DNA from 2 places in the Photobacterium sp. GB-210 genome. Region 2 is predicted to be linked to the other one. Evidence: riboswitches for the same ligand, from Rfam matches in the RefSeq annotation. Region 2 holds a riboswitch; the other holds the start of a gene.
What was found. A riboswitch is a leader RNA that binds a small molecule or an ion and turns the genes downstream of it on or off. The one in region 2 is predicted to bind thiamine pyrophosphate.

Region 1: another riboswitch for thiamine pyrophosphate. It lies ahead of thiB (thiamine ABC transporter substrate binding subunit); the one in region 2 lies ahead of thiD (bifunctional hydroxymethylpyrimidine kinase/phosphomethylpyrimidine kinase).

The regions. Positions count from the first base shown of each region.
Region 1 is NZ_PYNU01000012.1:33,105-42,964, reverse strand. Features, by position in the region: gene leuC (3-isopropylmalate dehydratase large subunit) at 1-420, shown strand, start outside; gene leuD (3-isopropylmalate dehydratase small subunit) at 436-1,038, shown strand; gene C9J38_RS14070 (DUF547 domain-containing protein) at 1,179-1,961, shown strand; TPP riboswitch at 1,989-2,102, shown strand; gene thiB (thiamine ABC transporter substrate binding subunit) at 2,216-3,205, shown strand; gene thiP (thiamine/thiamine pyrophosphate ABC transporter permease ThiP) at 3,218-4,828, shown strand; gene thiQ (thiamine ABC transporter ATP-binding protein) at 4,815-5,549, shown strand; gene C9J38_RS14050 (PhoH family protein) at 5,631-7,007, opposite strand; gene rapA (RNA polymerase-associated protein RapA) at 7,330-9,860, shown strand, end outside.
Region 2 is NZ_PYNU01000001.1:684,380-694,239, reverse strand. Features, by position in the region: gene C9J38_RS03165 (type I restriction-modification system subunit M) at 1-1,226, opposite strand, end outside; gene C9J38_RS03160 (DEAD/DEAH box helicase family protein) at 1,402-4,839, opposite strand; gene C9J38_RS03155 (sigma-54-dependent Fis family transcriptional regulator) at 4,919-6,403, opposite strand; TPP riboswitch at 6,668-6,768, shown strand; gene thiD (bifunctional hydroxymethylpyrimidine kinase/phosphomethylpyrimidine kinase) at 6,869-7,714, shown strand; gene C9J38_RS03145 (M66 family metalloprotease) at 7,796-9,860, opposite strand, start outside.

The sequences.
Region 1 (9,860 bases), on a different contig from region 2:
AAAGCCCTGTCTGATTTTGCCGTTGATAAAGTCTTTATTGGTTCATGCACTAACTCACGTATTGAAGATATGCGCGCAGCAGCAGCCATTGCCAAAGGGCGTAAAGTTGCCGCTAACGTACAAGCTTTAGTCGTTCCAGGCTCAGAGCAAGTGAAAGCACAAGCTGAAAAAGAAGGGCTTGATAAAATCTTCATTGAAGCAGGCTTTGAATGGCGACTACCCGGTTGTTCAATGTGTCTGGCAATGAATAACGATCGCTTAGGTCCCGGTGAGCGTTGTGCGTCAACCAGTAACCGTAACTTTGAAGGCCGCCAAGGTCGTGATGGGCGTACTCATCTAGTTAGCCCAGCTATGGCAGCAGCAGCGGCATGTGCCGGACATTTTGTTGATATTCGCCAACTAGATGCCGCATCGGTGTAACAAAAGGATTTGAACATGACAGGTTTTAAACAACACACAGGTTTAGTTGTACCGCTAGATACGGCAAATATTGATACCGATGCGATTATTCCAAAACAGTTTTTGCAGAAAGTAACCCGAACTGGATTTGGTAAGCACCTTTTCCATGATTGGCGTTTTCTAGATGATGCAGGCGAGCAGGCAAACCCTGACTTTATTATGAACGCCCCTCGCTACCAAGGCGCGAGTATCTTACTGGCGCGTGAAAACTTTGGTTGTGGCTCTTCTCGTGAACATGCACCGTGGGCGCTTGCTGATTACGGTATCCAAGTTATGATTGCGCCAAGCTTTGCCGATATTTTCTATGGTAACTCGATCAATAACCAAATGGTGCCCGTACGTCTCTCTGAGCAAGACGTTGACACTTTATTTAAGTATGTCGATGAAAATGAAGGCGCACAGATCACGGTTGATCTTGAAAAAATGATCGTCAGTGCGGATGGTAAAGAGTACACCTTTGAAATTGATGAATTCCGTCGTCACTGCCTATTAAATGGCTTAGACAATATCGGTTTGACACTGCAACACGAAGATAAAATTACAGACTTTGAAAACCGTATTCCTCGCTTCTTAGCGTAATCGTACATCATCTGAAATCGGACGCCCTGTTTAATATAAACAGGGCGTTTTTATTTAAAATATCAAAAAGATAATGAAATTAGCCAATACTTATTACGGTCTTAATCAATATTGTTACTTATTATATTAATAGGAAAAATATGCGTATTGTTATTGCCACTTGGCTGCTGTTATTCACTCTGCCGATCTTTGCTGCGCCAAAATCCGAACTCTGGTCATATTGGCAACCTCATGATCCTAAAAACACAAACAAGATCAGTCATCAAGATTGGCAGCAACTACTCGATAAATATCTTGTCATTCAACCGGATCAAACCTTATTTCGTTATAACCAAGTATCAAGTGCAGATAAACAAAAGCTAGCAACTTATATTAAGCGACTCAGTGCCCAAAATCCTCACCGTTATAATCGTGATGTTCAATTTGCCTATTGGGTTAATTTATATAACGCCCTAACTGTTCAATTAATTATTGATAATTACCCTGTAAAATCAATCACTAAACTTGGAGGTTTATTTAGCTTTGGGCCATGGGATCAAACCATTATTACCATTAATAATAAAAAGCTAACTTTAAACGATATTGAACATCGGATCTTACGCCCTATCTGGCAAGATCCTAGGATCCACTACGCAGTCAACTGTGCCAGTCTTGGTTGTCCTGATTTACTGCCTAAAGCATTTAATAGCGATCGATTAGACTCCCAGTTAGATCAAGCTGCAACACGTTTTATTAATAGTGAAAAAGCAATAAAAATAACAAAAAATGGCATCACACTGTCATCTATCTATGATTGGTATCAAGCTGATTTTGGATCGTTAATTGAGTTACAACAACACCTTAATCATTATCGTATTACGCCTAACCTACAATTCACTCAGATCCATTACATCTATAATTGGCAACTTAATCAGAAGCTATAACTTCGATACAGTTGCAGGTACAATAGTTTGTTCTCATTGGGGAGCCATTTGGCTGAGATTGTTAGGCATACGTGCTTTATAGCAGGACCCATTGAACCTGAACCAGGTAATGCTGGCGTAGGAATTGAGATGCTCGAACATGCTTTCGAGCTCGCTGACCATTGCATGATGCAACAGCACTCAAACCTGTGCCGCTCTCTCTTTCAATTTTTGTCCCAAGGATGCAGGACATCTCGGAGCGCATAGTGAAAAAAATAAACACTCTTCTTCCCCTAATCTCTCTGTCATTAGTTGCAAGCTCAGCTTTCGCCTCAGACAATACTCTTAATGTTTATACCTACAGCTCCTTTGCTTCCGACTGGGGTCCTGGTCCTGTAGTAAAGAAAGCGTTTGAAAAACAATGTAATGGTTGTACGGTCAATTTTGTTTCTTTAGAAGATGGCGTATCGATTTTAAATCGCGTTCGTCTTGAAGGGAAAAACAGTAAAGCAGATGTGTTATTAGGGCTAGATAACAACCTAATGACAGAAGCGAAAAATACCGGCCTATTAGCAAAAAGTGATGTTGATACCAGTAAGCTCACGCTTCCTAAAGGTTGGAGTGATGATACTTTCATCCCTTATGATTACGGCTATTTTGCCTTTGTGTATGACAGCGATAAACTGAAAAACCCACCAGCGAGTTTAGATGCTCTGATCAAAGATCAAAATATCAGCGTTATCTATCAAGATCCTCGTACTTCAACCCCTGGCCAAGGTCTAATGTTATGGATCAAATCGGTCTACGGTGATAAAGCCCCTGAAATGTGGCAGCAACTAGCGAAACACACCGTGACCGTCACTAAGGGTTGGTCTGAAGCCTATAACATGTTCTTAAAAGGCGAATCAGATATGGTGCTTTCATACACCACATCACCAGCTTATCACATCATTGCTGAAGACAAGCACCAGTACAAAGCGGCTAACTTTAAAGAAGGCCATTATATGCAAGTTGAAGTGGCAGCGAAGATGAAAAATAGCCCACATCCAAAACTTGCCGATCAATTTATGCAATTTATTGTAAGTGATGCTTTTCAGTCACAAATTGCTACCCACAACTGGATGTATCCAGTAACAAAGCAAAGCCTACCGAAAGGTTTTGATGAACTCACCGTACCAAGCAAAGCACTTGAATTTAGTGCCGACGAAGTGGCAACACATCGCAAAGCCTGGATCCGAGAGTGGCAGCAAGCCCTCACTCAGTAATGGTTTAAGACTTTGAACAAACGCATTACCTTATTGCCCGGCATTATCAGTGCCGGGCTGATCACTCTTGTTGTTGTTGCCGCGCTCACCGCCTTAATCAGCCAAGCTAACGACTGGCAACTATCAACACTATGGCATGATCCTTATCTGCGACATGTAACAGGATTTAGCTTCTATCAAGCCATCTTGTCGACTCTATTTAGCATCATCCCAGCGATTCCGATTGCTTATGCACTCTCACGACGGCAGTTTGTAGGAAAAGCTCTGCTATTACGTTTATTTGCGATGACGCTCGTGATGCCCGTATTGGTTGCTGTTTTTGGGTTATTATCGATTTATGGCAAAAGTGGATTGATCAGCCATAACCTAGAAATACTAGGCTTACCGCCATTAAACATTTACGGTTTAAGCGGGATTTTACTGGCTCACGTATTTTTAAACCTGCCACTGACCGTGCGTTTTCTACTGCAAAGTCTCGATGGTATCCCCGCAGAGCAACATCAGCTTGCAGCGCATTTAGGTATTACTGGCTGGAGTAAATTTCGCTTAATTGCATGGCCTCGACTACGCCAACAACTGCCGCATATCGCGGGTTTAGTCTTTATGTTGTGCTTTACCAGCTTTGCCGTGATCATGTCGCTTGGCGGTGGCCCTAAATCAACCACTATCGAGCTCGCCATTTATCAAGCGTTGCGTTATGACTTTGATTTAGCGACAGGGGCTATTTTAGCCTTATGGCAAATGCTACTTTGCTGCTCATTAGTACTTTTTACCCAACGTTTTGCTAAACCGCTTTCCACCCTCAACGGCTCTATCAGCAAAAATGTAGTGAATTATAACGATACATGGCGCGCTAAATGTTGGGATGTATTCTGGATCATTTGTGCGTTAATGTTTGTTATACCACCGATCATAGCCGTCTTTGTATCGGGTATTAACCATCAATTATTTAATATCTTAGAACAAAAGCAGTTATGGTCAGCAATCACTAACTCACTCCATATCGCACTATTTTCCTGCTTATTAGCATTTTGTCTTGGCGTCATGATCCTCATCACGAGTCGTAGCTTACGCTTAGCACGTAAAAAACTGGCTGCTGACGGGATTGAAATGATCGGCACAGTGATTTTAGTGACACCTGGGTTAGTGTTAAGTACTGGTATTTTTCTTTTACTGCGCCAATATACTGATGCTTACAGTGCTGCGTTTTGGGTTGTGGTCTGTGTTAATGCCCTAATGGCACTGCCCTATGTAATCAAAACATTAAGTCAACCAATGCTCCACCTCGCGCAGCAATATAATCCGTTATGTCGCAGTTTAGGGATGACGCATCTATCGCGATTACGTTTGGTTGAGTGGCGTGCATTACGTGCCCCTATTGCCCAAGCTCTCGCTATTAGCTTTGTCTTATCACTGGGGGATTTAGGTGCGATTGCATTATTTGGCAGTCAAGACTTTCAAACGCTGCCATTGTATTTATTTGAACTCATGGGCAGTTACCGAATGGATGCCGCTGCTGTTGCTGCACTGGTTTTACTGTTACTCAGCTTAGGTTTATTTAGTGCCGTCGAGTATCTTGTTGTTACTCGCCATCGCCAAGGAGCTCATCATGCTAAACATTAATCAACTCAACTATACCTACTTACCTCAACACAAAAATGAGGTTGCGATGGCGTTGAGCTTTGATGTTCAGCTTGAGCAGGGAGATATCGCTGCACTCATTGGCCCAAGTGGCGCAGGTAAAAGTACCTTATTCGCACTCATTGCTGGCTTTCTCGTCCCTGATAGCGGTGAGATCACCGTTAATAGCCAATCTATCTGTCAGCTAGAGCCTGCGCAACGTCCACTCTCGATGTTATTTCAAGAGCACAATTTATTTCCTCACCTCAGTGTATTTGAAAACATTGCGTTAGGTATCAACCCAAACCTTAAACTTACCGCAGAGCAAAAACAGCGAGTGACTAATTCAGCGAAACAAGTGGGGATTGATACCTATCTTGAGCGTTTACCTGAGCAGCTTTCTGGCGGGCAACGTCAGCGAGTAGCATTAGCGCGATGTTTATTACGAGAGCGCCCTTTGCTACTGCTTGATGAACCATTTTCGGCCCTTGACCCTGCACTGCGTGCGGAGATGTTAAACCTCGTTAAGCAATTAGCCACAACCCGTAATATGACGGTATTGATGATCACTCATAGTCCTGAAGATGCCGAAAAAATTGCCAATAAATGTATTTTTATTAATGAAGGTACTATCAAAGCGGTAGGAGAAACCTGTGATGTTTTATCTAATCCCGTATTACCTGAGCTTAAAAACTATCTCGGTTTAACCCTACCAGAAACATAACCGCAGAATGCAATAAGTAACAATATAAACAAAAAAGCGAGCACCCAATGTGCTCGCTTTTCTTATTCTTCTTGCTAGTGATTAAAGATTTTCTTCGGCAAATTCAGCTAGACGGCTTCGAACCACCCCGTTGAGATAAATATTGGCGCTACCTTCAAAGTTTTTAAAGCGCTCAACAATATAGGTTAATCCCGAGGTCACTGGGGATAGATAGTTGGAATCAATTTGAGCAAGGTTACCCGAACACACAATTTTTGTGCCTTCACCACATCGGGTAATAATGGTTTTAATTTGTGACGCTGTTAAGTTTTGACACTCATCGAGTAAAACAAAGGCATTTTGAATAGAACGCCCACGCATAAAGTTAATCGATTTAAATTGAATATTGGCTTTATCAAAAATGTACTTCATTGAGCCATCAGTACAAACATCATGCTTATGAAGTGCTTCCATAGTATCGGTAACCGCTGCCAGCCATGGCATCATTTTTTCTTCTTCGGTACCCGGTAGGAAACCAATCGACTCAGCGATTTCGGGTGTATTACGAGTGACAATAATTTTGTCATACATCCCTTTTTCAATGACCTGCTCAAGTGCTGCAGCCATTGCTAAAATGGTTTTACCACAGCCAGCAGGACCCGTTAAGATCACTAAATCAATCCGAGGATCAAGCATTGCATCTAGCGCCATCCCTTGATAAATATTTTTAGGATTAACGCCCCAAGCTTGTCGATGCATTAGTCGCTCTTGGCTAATGTCTTTAATGGTGACACTTTCATCATCAATACTTTGAATTCTAGCAGCAAAATCATTGCCTTCATCCAGTAGATATTGATTAACAAAGGGAGTTTCAAATAAGTTTTTAGGTAAGGTATGTAAAGTTGAACGACCTCTATTTTCCGACTGACACTCAGCAACATTTTCCCAAAAATCGCCGTGATAGCGATGAAAGCCTTTGGTTAATAATGCGACATCATCAATCAACTGATCGGTACGATAATCATCAACATACAAGACGCCTGCACCTTTGGCACGCAGTCGCATGTTGATGTCTTTAGTCACTAATACCACAGAACGTGGTGCATGTTTTTGTTGCAGAAAGAGAACGCTATTAAGAATACGATTGTCACCCGCCTTATCACTAAAGGCATGGACGGTTTGTTTTACTTCATAGTCAGCAAAAATAGCAATAGTACCGCTATGAGCCACTTTGTCGTTGAAAGGAATACCAGCCGAAATTTGCTCTGGTGGTGCGTCGTGGAATATATCTTCAAGCGCACGTATCGCGACTCGAGCATCACGAGAAACATCACGCTTACTGTCTTTAATTCTGTCCAATTCTTCCAGAACCGTCATGGGAATAACCACGTCGTGTTCCTGAAAAGAAAAGAACGCCAGAGGTTCATGAAGCAGAATATTTGTATCAAGTACAAACAGTTTCCGTTCGGCGTCGTCCATAGGCACCTCCTTGGTAGTCTGGACAGCGATAATTAAGCTATCACTCTATTAGCTTACGTCAAAATTACCCATCTGGTTTAATTATGACGTCTTTCTTATTAAGCCCTCGGTAGATGAAAGTTTTATGATGATTTTACTGTGACCGATTTTCATCACTTTCACCGTGACCTTAATCACATCATGCAGTAACATGAGTCCCCTTTTTGAGCTATGCACAAATTTTAAATTCTAGCGTACACTTATCTTCAGTGTAGCTTATTAATACTTTGCACAGCTTATTGCAGTCTCTTTGATATCAAATAATTAGAAGGTTTCTACCACTATGCCATTTGCTTTGGGTCAACGTTGGATCAGTGATACAGAAAGTGATTTAGGTCTAGGTACCGTTGTCGCTCTTGAACCAAGAACGGTTACCTTGATGTTCCCCGCATCAGAAGAAAATCGCCTATATGCACGTAATGATGCCCCTGTTACCCGTGTCATGTTTAACGTTGGTGATGTGATTGAAAGCCATGAGGGTTGGTCACTAAAGGTAGAAGCGATCAACGAAGATAAAGGCGTGATCACCTACGTAGGTACGCGTACCGACACAGAAGAAGAAAATGTCGCGCTACGTGAACTTTTCTTAAGCCACCAAATTCGTTTCAATAAACCGCAAGATAAATTATTTGCAGGTCAAATTGATCGCATGGATCGTTTTGCACTGCGTTACCGCGCGCTGAAAAACCAATACGAGCAACTAAAAAGCCCATTACGTGGTTTATGCGGTATGCGTGCAGGTTTGATCCCACACCAGTTATACATTGCTCACGAAGTCGGTCGTCGCTATGCGCCACGTGTTCTCCTTGCCGATGAAGTCGGTTTAGGTAAAACCATTGAAGCGGGTATGATCATCCACCAGCAGGTTTTATCAGGCCGTGCTGAACGTATTCTGATCGTGGTTCCTGAAACCCTACAACATCAATGGCTAGTTGAAATGATGCGTCGTTTTAACCTGCACTTTTCTATCTTTGATGAAGAGCGTTGTGTTGAAGCATTTGCTGATGCCGCTAACCCATTTGATACCGCGCAATATGTATTGTGTTCATTAGACTTTTTACGTAAAAGCCGTCGTCGTTTTGAACAAGCGCTAGATGCTGATTGGGACCTATTGGTTGTCGATGAAGCTCACCACCTTGAGTGGAGTGAAGATAAGCCTAGTCGTCAGTACCAAGTGATAGAAGCCTTAGCAGAAAAAACGCCAAGTGTGCTGCTACTAACCGCAACACCAGAGCAATTAGGTCGTGAAAGCCACTTCGCACGCTTACGTATTCTTGATCCTGATCGTTTTTACGACTATGAAGCCTTTGTTGAAGAAGAGCGTCAATACGAACCCGTTGCTGATGCTGTAACCCAACTGCTTTCTGGTGAAAAACTGAATGATGATGCGAAAAACACCTTAACCGAGCTGTTATCTGAGCAAGATATCGAGCCAATGTTACGTGTGATCGAAGATTCAGCTCAAGACGATCCTGAAGCATTAGCCGCGCGTCATGAATTGATCAACAACCTGATGGATCGCCACGGTACGGGCCGCGTATTGTTCCGTAATACCCGCTCAGCAATCACAGGTTTCCCTCAGCGTCACCTAAATATGTACCCGTTAACAATGCCAACCCAATACACCACAGCCATGCGCGTTGCAGCAATGATGGGCGGTAAAATGGGTGTCAACGAGAAAGCGATCAAGCTACTTTACCCGGAAGATATCTACCAAGAATTTGAAGGTGAATCAGCAACATGGTGGAACTTTGATCCTCGTGTTAACTGGCTACTTGATATGCTAAAAGCCAACCGTAACGAGAAAGTGTTGGTGATTTGTTCTCGTGCGCAAACCGCATTAACCTTAGAACAAGCATTACGTGAACGTGAAGGCATCCGTGCTACTGTGTTCCACGAAGGAATGTCGATTATCGAACGTGATAAAGCGGCGGCTTACTTTGCCCAAGAAGATGATGGCGCTCAGGTACTATTATGTTCTGAAATCGGTTCAGAAGGTCGTAACTTCCAGTTTGCAAACCAATTGGTGATGTTCGATTTACCAAGCAACCCTGATTTACTTGAGCAACGTATTGGTCGTTTGGATCGTATTGGTCAAAAGCGTGAGATAGAAATTCATGTGCCTTACCTAGAAGGCACTTCTCAAGCACTATTAGCGCGTTGGTTCAACGAAGGCTTAAATGCCTTTGAGGAAACCTGTCCGACTGGCCGTGCTGTCTATGAAGCGGTATGTGAAGATCTGATCACCTTGCTTGCCAGTGACAAACACGATCTTGAAGCGCTTGAATCCGTTATTCAGCGCAGTGCTGAAATGCACAATGAGCTTAAAACCAAGTTAGAGCAAGGTCGTGATCGCCTATTAGAAATCCATTCTAATGGGGGCGAAGAAGCTCAGCAGTTGGTTGAGAAGATCAGCGCTAAAGATGGTGATACTAACCTTGTGACTTTCGCACTGGGCTTGTTTGATACCATTGGTTTAAACCAAGATGACAAAGGCGAAAACGCAATTGTTGTGACCCCATCAGAGCACATGATGGTGGCAAGTTATCCAGGCCTTCCTTACGACGGTTGTACCATCACTTTTGAACGTGATACTGCACTTTCTCGTGAAGATATCAACTTCATCAGCTGGGAACACCCAATGATCCAAGGCGGTATTGAATTACTGCTAAGTGAAGGCGTAGGTACGACAGCGGTGTCATTGTTGAAAAACAAAGCACTGCCTGTTGGTACACTGCTACTTGAGCTTATCTATGTGGTTGACGCTCAAGCACCTAAGCAATCAGGTATTGGTCGTTTCTTACCCAAAACACC
Region 2 (9,860 bases):
CTACCACCTTTGGTGAAAATAAGAATCGCCGTTGAAACGCCCGCGTATGGTTTAAACACCCCGCTTGGTAACGAGATCACCGCTTCCAACTGGTTATCTTCCACTAGGTGTTTACGCAGGGTTTGGTGCGCTTTTGAACTACCGAATAACACGCCATCAGGTACGATGGTGGCGGTGCGGCCACCTACTTTCAACATGCGTTGAATAAGTGCCACAAACAGTAATTCAGTCTTTTTGGTTTTCACCACTTTTAAAATCGCAGGATCAACATCTTCTTCATCTAAGCTGCCTTTAAACGGCGGGTTCGCTAAGATGATATCGAAACCGTTTTTCGCTTCATCAGGGAAACGCTCAATAAAGCTTTGGCTCAATGTGTCTTGATAGTGGATATCAGGCTGTTTCACCCCGTGCATCACCAAGTTCATTGCTGCTACACGTAACATGGTTGAGTCAAAATCAAAGCCGTGGAACATGTCGTAATCGATATGCGTGCGTTTTTCGAGCAAGTCACCTGCGTATAAATAATTGAATACTGGCTTACCATGCACGTCTAGTACTGGCTTACCTTCTTTATCAAACGCTTGTTCTTTTTCGGTGCCTTCTGGTGAAGAGTACTTTTCTAGTAAGTATTCATAAGTCGATGATAAGAAACCGCCCGTACCACAAGCTGGATCACAAATGCGGTGAGTCTCTTCCACGTCTAACATTTCGATCATCGCACGAATAATATGGCGCGGTGTACGGAACTGACCGTTAATGCCGGCGGTGGTCAATTTAGACAATAAATACTCGTATAAATCGCCTTTTACGTCTTTGTTTTCTAAAGGCAGTTCACTGACTAACTCCACCGCTTTGACTAATAGTGATGGCTTTTGGATCATCAGTTGCGCATCTTTCATGAAGTCCGCAAATAGCGTGTCATCAGATGTGAGATCTTTGAAGTTCGGGAAGACTTCATCTTTTACGAGTGGGTATAACTTTTCTGCGCCAAGGTGACGGAAGTTTTCCCAGCGAATATGTTGTTTATCGTCTGCAAAGCGGCGGTTAAAAGGCTTACCTGTACGAGCACTGCGTTTTTCATCATTACGCTCATTCATGTCTAACATACGGGCGTACATTAAATAGGTAATTTGCTCAACAACGGTTAATGGGTTGGTAATACCGCCAGTCCAAAACTCTTCCCATAACTTGTCAATTTGGCTTTTTAATGCGCCTGATGTGATCATTTTTATTCTCTTTGTTTATTGCGCCAGCCCTTCAAAGTGAGGCCAGTGCGTTTTTATTGTTGTTATGCGCGTTAACGCTTTCTCGTGTAAAAAGAGTTTCGCGCTAAAGCGGCTGTTATCAAGCCGCTTATAATAATGCGTGGTAGTTTACTCGCTTGTTTCTTTATACCAAATGCTAATTTACGACTTTCTCGACACTTGTTTGTTTATCCCCCAAATGGACACTGAAGCGACGTACAAATTGTTCAACCACGTCGGCTTGTGCCGGGTTGGGGAATACGCCATCTAGCCCTGCATCATCAATTTGATTAAACGGCGCATCGTAGAGCTGTTCAATATCAACGCTACCGTAGCGACAAAGGTGGTTTTTAAGCATACCGATAAAACGCTGCTGTCTTGCGTTTAAATGGGTATGCACGTTTTGCACAAAAGCCGTAAACTCATTTTCTATTTGTTTTGCATCCATACCGACAATCGTGCGCAGGATTTGATCCAGCCCTGAGGTTGATTCAGGGAAGAACTCTTTAAGGGTTCGCAAGTCAACATTGGGGTTTTGGGTCAGTACCAAGGCGCTTAATGTCGCTAAGTCAGCTTCTGTTACCGCTTGCCCACCACGGATTTTTTGCAATACGTCGTTAGTGTCAAACAGTGGCGTTAAGGTCTTTTCTACCTCTTGGCGGTAGATTTCATAATCAACCGTGATGATGTCTGTTTTTATCTCTTCTGTTTGATAACGGCTTTCATCTTCACGTACATCAATCACAGGGATTTGAGTTGATGCTGGTGCTACCCCTTTATCACGTAAGTGAATCACACTGCGCAAGTTATGACGACAGGCCTCAACGGCAAAGTAATCGGCATCACTTAAGTAGTTCTGTTGTTGTATCTGTTTGATGGTTGTCGCTTTACTTCGCACTTCATTTAGGTGCATCGACAAGCTAGTCACCTTATCTAAAATAGGTTGCGCTTCAATATCTACCTTACTTGGCTGTTGTAATTTAGTCAGTTGCAGTTGAAGAAATTGCAGATCTAAACGAAGGGCTTCGCTTTCGCCTGTGGTTTTCTTCCATTGCATCAACGGCGCCATTTCATCAAACAACAACGTTTTGGTATCTGGCGCCATTTGCATTAAGCGTTTTTCTTCGCTCAATTGGGCTTTCAGCTTCCACTTTTCACGCACAGCAATGGTTTTATCATTGAGCGAATCGATATCCGCTTTGATCTGGTGAACAGCATCAGCAAAAATCTCCATTTCTGCTTTCTTTAGTGCTTCAACAGCCAAGTTGAGTTTGGCTTCAAACACTTTTTGCGGCAGAGATTTAGTTTGCGAACCTTCATCTTCTTCTGGGTTCATTTTGAAGTAATCAAAGTTTCCCCAATGGTCAAAAATTAAGAAGTGCTTTTTATCTAAACCAGGACCGTAGAGATTTGCACACAAGCGAGTACCACGCCCCACCATTTGCCAAAATTTCACTTTCGATTTAATCGGTTTCGCAAACACCAAGTTGACACATTCAGGGACATCAATACCGGTATCTAGCATATCGACCGATACCGCGATGGTAATGTCATCATCGTTCCCTTCTGCGCTTTTGAAGTTGTCGATTAACTCTTCAGCCCGTTCGTATTTAGAGTGGATCACGCGGCAGAAATTACCGCCTAAATCTGGGTACATTTCGCTAAATAGTTCAGCCAATAACTCTGCATGGGCAATGCTGCGGGCAAAGATGATCGATTTACCCGGCAGTTGGTTATCTTTATCTTTTAAGCCCTTTTCCATTAAGTTACGAATAATGGCTCGGTTGGTGTCTTTATTGAATATCGCTTTATCAATTTGCTTAGAATCGAAATCCAAGGTATTGGGATCAATGCCCTGATCTTCTAGCTCTGCAATTTGCTCATCCGTCAGTTCGCTTGCTTTGATCCCTTCACGTAAAAATTGCGTGGTATGGGTAACCACCTTAAACGGGACAAGGTTCTTCTCTTCAATCGCTTGTTCTAATGGGTAGTTTGCTGTGGGCAGTTTATAGTCACAGCCAAACAGTTGACTGGTAGAGCGTGAGATCATCTCAACTGGCGTTGCTGTTAGCCCCACTTGTAGCGCATCAAAGTATTTAAATAACTCGCCATATTTGTTGTAGATAGAGCGATGAGATTCATCGGCAATGATCAGATTAAAGTGACCGACATCGAACTCTTCATAGTTTTGGATCATGCCCGGGTAAGTCGCGATTACGATACGTGCATTGGAAGCCGCATCTTTTTTACTTTTCCCTTTGATGAAAAGTGGCTCTTTGGTGTGTTCATTAAACGCATGACCTGCCTGTTTACGTAACTCTTTTCGGTCACACAAAAACAGAACACGCTTCGCCCATCCCGCATCAAGCAGACGTTTTGCTAATGCTATAGATACACGGGTTTTACCTGTCCCTGTTGCTTGTACCACTAACGCTTTGCGGTGTTTGTCTGAAAAGCGTTCACAGACACGACTTATGCTTTCCATTTGATACATACGCCCTGCAACCTTGGTGTCGATAGGCGTGGTATTAAGATCTTGTTTAAGAGTACGTTGTTGGATCAGATATTGAAGGCTGTCTTTAGCGTAATAGCCAAAGATCGCGCGTGGTGCATAGCCTTGAGCGTCATCCCAAATATAAATTTCATAGCCGTTGGTGTAGAAAATCACAGGACGTTGGCTATAACGTTTTTCTAGCGCATCAGCATACAATTTTGCTTGTTCGCGCCCTGCTTTGGCATCTCTCTGTGTACGCTTCGCTTCAATGACCGCTAACGGTTTACCATTGTCGTCCCAAAGTACGTAGTCACAATAACCAATGCCTGTTTGCGTTGGCTGCCCATCAACTTCAACTTCTTTGGATACTTGCTCTGTACTCTCTTCATCAAGTGCAACATCCCAGCCACAGCTACGCAGATCTGCATCAATGATTCGCTTGCGAGTCTCTTGTTCATTAAAATCAAAGCTGCTCTTCATTGCTAGCGTATTGCTACGAAGTTTATCTGCTTTGGCTTGATCCACTTGTGCTTTAAGCTGTGCCGCTTCTTTCTGAGCCTGTAATTGAGCAAGCTTAGTTTCTTCCAGCTCTTTCAATGCCTGTTTTAAGATCTCATCATGCTGTTTAAGCTTTTGTTGTAATTGCTTATTCTTGCGCTTAAATTCGCCTTTGGATTCATCTTCTCTTTGGCTATTTTCAGGTGTGGTAAACGATGGGCAATCTTTTAGTTTACCCTCGCCATATGCCATAAATAGCCAGCAGCCAATGAAATAAGATTCTTTTAGCAACCAAATGGCATCGTGTTGGCTAACTTCGCCTTCATGAGCGGCTTTGTTTCCGCCTCGACGAACAGCGTGAAACTTATCAACAATGGTTTTATCAACGATAGATGTGAATGAACCGCTCACCAACTTATCATGCATAGAGGCGTTAGGTGCAACAGGAAGGTGAAGCTCGCGGTATAAGTAGCCTACGATTTTTTCAACGTAGCAGCGCAGTTTAACCAGTGCACTTTGCGGATCACTCACGGCATAGGTTTCAGCAAATGCGCCAAGCTCTGCCAACTCTGGCCACTGATTACGTAAATGTTCGAAATTCATGGACGTTTTCACCTTAGTTGCTCTCCTTTGATACCTATGCCTATCGCAACGTTTATGCCATTCGCTTTTCTTTGTTTCATCAAGCATCTAAATCGTACGTTTTAAGCCAATTATTCAATGTTTGATGATTTTTTAAACCTAATGATTTAGCAGCCTTAGATTTGTTTCCACTGGCAAAATCCATGGCAGAGATAATCGCATCTTTTTTAATATTATCAATATATTGCTGCAAATCGCCCGGAATATGGAACTTATCTTCAGCGGACGGTGTATTATCTAAACTTAATGTTGCTTTTTCGATATCCGCACGGCTTAGCTCTTTATTTTCAGACCATAGCGTAGCACGGTTCAATGTATTCCAAAGCTCACGAATATTACCCGGCCAGTGATGTGAAACGGTAAAATTTATTGCAGCATCGGAAATGTTTTTACTTTCAAACAGCGGATGCTTTTCCATCTGTTGATTGATGTCTGCCATGAACGTGGTAATGATGTCGGGAATATCTTCAGCGCGCTGCCTTAATGGCGGTAATGTGATAACGCCAACAGCGAGGCGATAAAATAAATCTTCACGAAACGTTTCATCAGACACCATACGAAATAAATCACGATGCGTCGCTGCGATTATCCGTACATCGATGGTGCGGGTAACGGTATCACCCACACGCGTGATCTCTTGTTGTTGTAACGCTCGTAATAGTTTGACTTGCACCACTAAAGGAAGCTCACCGACTTCATCTAAAAACAGTGTGCCGCCGTTTGCTTGCTCAAACAGTCCTTCATGATCACGCTCAGCTCCCGTGAAGGCTCCCTTTCTGTGACCAAATAAAATTGAATCGACGAGGTTTTCAGGTAGCGCACCGCAGTTGACGGCTTTAAATGGCTTTTGCTGTCGGAGGCTGGCTTGATGAATAGACTTTGCAAGTACCTCTTTACCCGTTCCGCTTTCACCTAATAATAATGCTGGTAGATCCGAATACGCTAAACGTTGCGCTTTTTTGACGGTTTCTTGCATTACGGCTGATTTGGCGGTTATTGAGCTAAAAGCACCCTCATTTTTAGGGTGTTTGGATACCAGTTGTGAAATCGCAGTAGATGAAGATTTCGCATACTCAGAGGCAAAATCTACCGGGATATCGACATTATTGATTTCCCCTTTTGGCGATGTTTGAACGAACTGACATTTAGCATTACCCTTGCCCAGCAGCACTGATACAACAGTCATGGCTGGGGTACCTGATGTCAGATTGATATACACCTGAGTCGCATCTGAGGAAACGTCACTCAATTGCTTTTGCATGACTTTCGTTATTGATAAATAATCAATCGGTGAAGTTAATCTGACACGTTTTATCTCTACTGATGTTTTAGAACGCCCAGCACATGCTAACTTTCTTTTTAACCAGTCCTTGTAGTCAAACCATTCGTCATCCCATGTACTCGCAAGAATAACGACGCTATCAAGCATCGGCCCTCTAAGAGCGAGGGTTGCAATGGAAGCTGGTTTATCTAGCTTCATTTGATCTAAATCTGTTCTACCAAGCCAGCTAAGCAGAGTTGCCATTTTAACGTCCGTGATTTTAGTTTTGTTTATTTTAATCAATCTGATGCGGTAAAGGTGTGAGGTAATCTACAGTGTCTTAACCGAGCAGTTGCATAATACATAATATGTCAATGAAACTAATATTGTTTTTATTGCTCGGGTTCTTTGTCGGGGAATGATTATTTCACCTGACCATTACATCTTTGGTTTTTATCTAACATGAATGCTGATGTAACCCCTTATTTTATAAGTACGTGACAACAAAACGTTTATCTATTAGGATTTGAGAGTTAGTCGGGGGGCATTACGCTGAGATCACAATTTAAGTGGGACCCGTTGAACCTGAACCAGTTAACACTGGCGGAGGGAACTAAATAAACAATATCCGTATTGTTTAGCCAAGTTATCACTGGATCTCATCACTTCACATCAACCGATCCTTTCATTACTTGGCACCGGTTCCTAACGCGTAATTAGGAATCTGTTATGTCATCACACACCAATAATACATCCCATGTTACAACGCCTATCGTTTTAACTATTGCTGGCTCTGACAGTAGTGGTGGCGCGGGTATTCAAGCCGATATCAAAGCTATTTCAGCAACTGGTGGCTATGCTTGTTCGGTGATCACTGCAATTACGGCGCAAAACACCCAAGGTGTTAGTGGTATTCTTCCTATTCCTCTTGTGATGATAGAACAACAGTTAGATGCTGTTTTTACCGATCTAAATATTCAGGCAGTTAAAATAGGCATGCTTGCCGATAGTGACATCATCACGCTAGTTGCGAACAAAATAAAAGAGTACAAGCCACGCTATCTTGTGATTGATCCCGTTATGGTTGCCACCAGTGGTGACTTATTATTACAACAGTCAGCCATTAGTACATTAAAACAAAAACTACTTCCATTAGCTGATCTCATCACGCCTAATTTACCTGAAGCCGCTGCGCTGACAAACAGCGAGATCCCACACAATCATACAGATATGTTGGGATTAGTCAGCAAACTGCGTGACATACAAACAAAAGCCATACTGCTTAAAGGTGGGCACCTAGAAAGTGATTCAGAAAGTAATGATTTATTGATATTAAGTGACGATATTATCGAGCTAAAAACAAAACGTATTGATACCCACAATACCCATGGTACTGGCTGTACCCTCTCTTCAGCTATTGCTTCTTACCTTGCTCAAGGTTATTCGATCGAACAAGCAACACAGCGTGGCAAAGAATATATTACCTCTGCCATTTCAGCCGCTGATCAGCTCAATATTGGTCGTGGTCATGGCCCTGTGAATCATTTTTTCACTCATGATCCAAATAGATCGTAATAAGTGGAATATCATATAGCGTGATATAAAAAAGCGGTGATTTTACTCACCGCTTTGATTTATATAGTAAATATTATGTGATTACAGTTTTGTCCAAGCATCTTGCCAATAAGCACTGCTTGCTGGGGCATAAGAAGCACTTGAGCACCAACCTGAATTAGGCCACGGTTTACATTGGTATAACTGCTCATCGCTAGCACGAACAATATCCCCTTGTTGGTAAACTGTGCCCGCTTGATACGTTGGATATTCTCCCGGCGCAGGTGGCGTCACTTCTGGTTTGACTGAGGTACACCCTTCGGTTGCAATTTGTTTCCAAACACCCCACTCACCCGTTGTTCCCGGCTCTTCACCTTTTGTCCACCAACCTGCTAGCCATACCACACCATTGTGGCTGACTTCATCTCCTGCCACATAAATACTTTGTGCACTCCATGTGTTTTCGCACACTGCGCTACCTTCAACCGTCACAACACGTTGCGCTTCTGTGGTTTGTTGTGCGCTGTCAGTAATACGGTAATTCAAGGTGTAGTTACCAGCTAGGCTCGTATTGACTTCACCTTCGATAATAATATTGGCCGTTATGTCGCCATCTTCTGCATCTTTTGCGGTAATACCTGTTTTTGCATCAAAGGTATCACCGAGTTGAATAGTCGTATCGCTAATCCCTTCTAACACAGGTTTTGCACTAAACACTTCAACTTTACGCACAACAACAGATTCACTTAAAGCACTGTCATAAGCTTTGTAAGTTAGCGTGTAATGACCCACTTTATTGGTATCAACAGTACCTTCAACCACGATAGAGGCAGTGACATCACCATCGTAATCATCTGTCGCTGTTACTCCTGCAAGTGGCGCAAATAAATCACCATGTGCAACAACAATATCGTCAACACCTGTGATAACGGGTGCTTTTCCTGCCTCCGTTGTCACAATACTTGCTTTTAACGACGCTTTTGCCGGCACTATATCCATTGTATTTAATACTTCACCACCACAGCTAACTTCTGCGCGGTATGGTTTCAGTGCACTTTCAATATTGATGTGAAAACGGTTCATGTGACCATCTTGCAAACGACGGTTATACAGGTTGAACGTTTTGGTGCCACCGTTTTGCGTCAACACATCCAACTGACATGTTGAAGCCGTGAAGTTATCAACGTAAACATTACCGTATGCACCATGCAGAGCTGGGTAGATGTAGCTTGGTAGTGTTTTCTGTGGATCGTAATACCCTACCAAGGTTGTTACCTGTACGCCTTGCGCGTATGGGATCAAATCCACGTTGCGCTCTAATAGCGCATTATCTGTTAACTGCCAAACACCATTGGTAAACATAAAGACATGTTTTTGACCATGGCTTAATGTCATTTGTTGGTCGTTATAATGGATAGTTGAATTCCAACCCGCCCATGATTCAAATAGCGCCACTTTCCCTTCTAATTTCGCATCAGTCGGTAAATAAAAGTCACGAGCCCAAGCGGCATTAGCCGTTGTTAAGTGAACCACTTGATGTTTAGCAAATAACTGTTGAAATTTATCGCTATTTTCACCAAATTCACTAAGCGGGCCGTTACCACTGACCGTAACAACCGAAAACGCTAAATCATCAGCCACTGAATGCGTCCATGGCTTCATCACTTTTTCTGTGTGATCCCACTTGCTATAACCTGTTGGTGACGCTGGATCAAAATTCGCTTTATTTTCTACAAAATCTTGGAATACACTCAGCTCATACGGCGCGTGTAATGTATATGCATTGTATTTAGGGTAAAGCGGTTGACCGCCAGACATGGTACCAAAACCAAAACTGTGACCTTCAAAAGGTGCAACACATTCCCCTTCATAGCATGACTCTTGGTTCGTTACACCTTTAGTAAAATTAGGAATAAAGATATTTTTATAACCATCCCACCCCCATGTAGAGTTCGCTTCGGTAGAACTTTTGTGAATCGATCCCATAAAGCCACCAGGGTAATGGGCACCGACTCCTAGTTCATGACCGACTTCATGGCTAAATTCGTTACCCGTTGAGCTCACGACAGAAGCAACACCTGCGTAAGAACCCAACATACCGTGTGTAATTAAACCATCAGTATAATTACCAATTGAGTTATTCACCGTGACTTGTGTTGCATGGTAT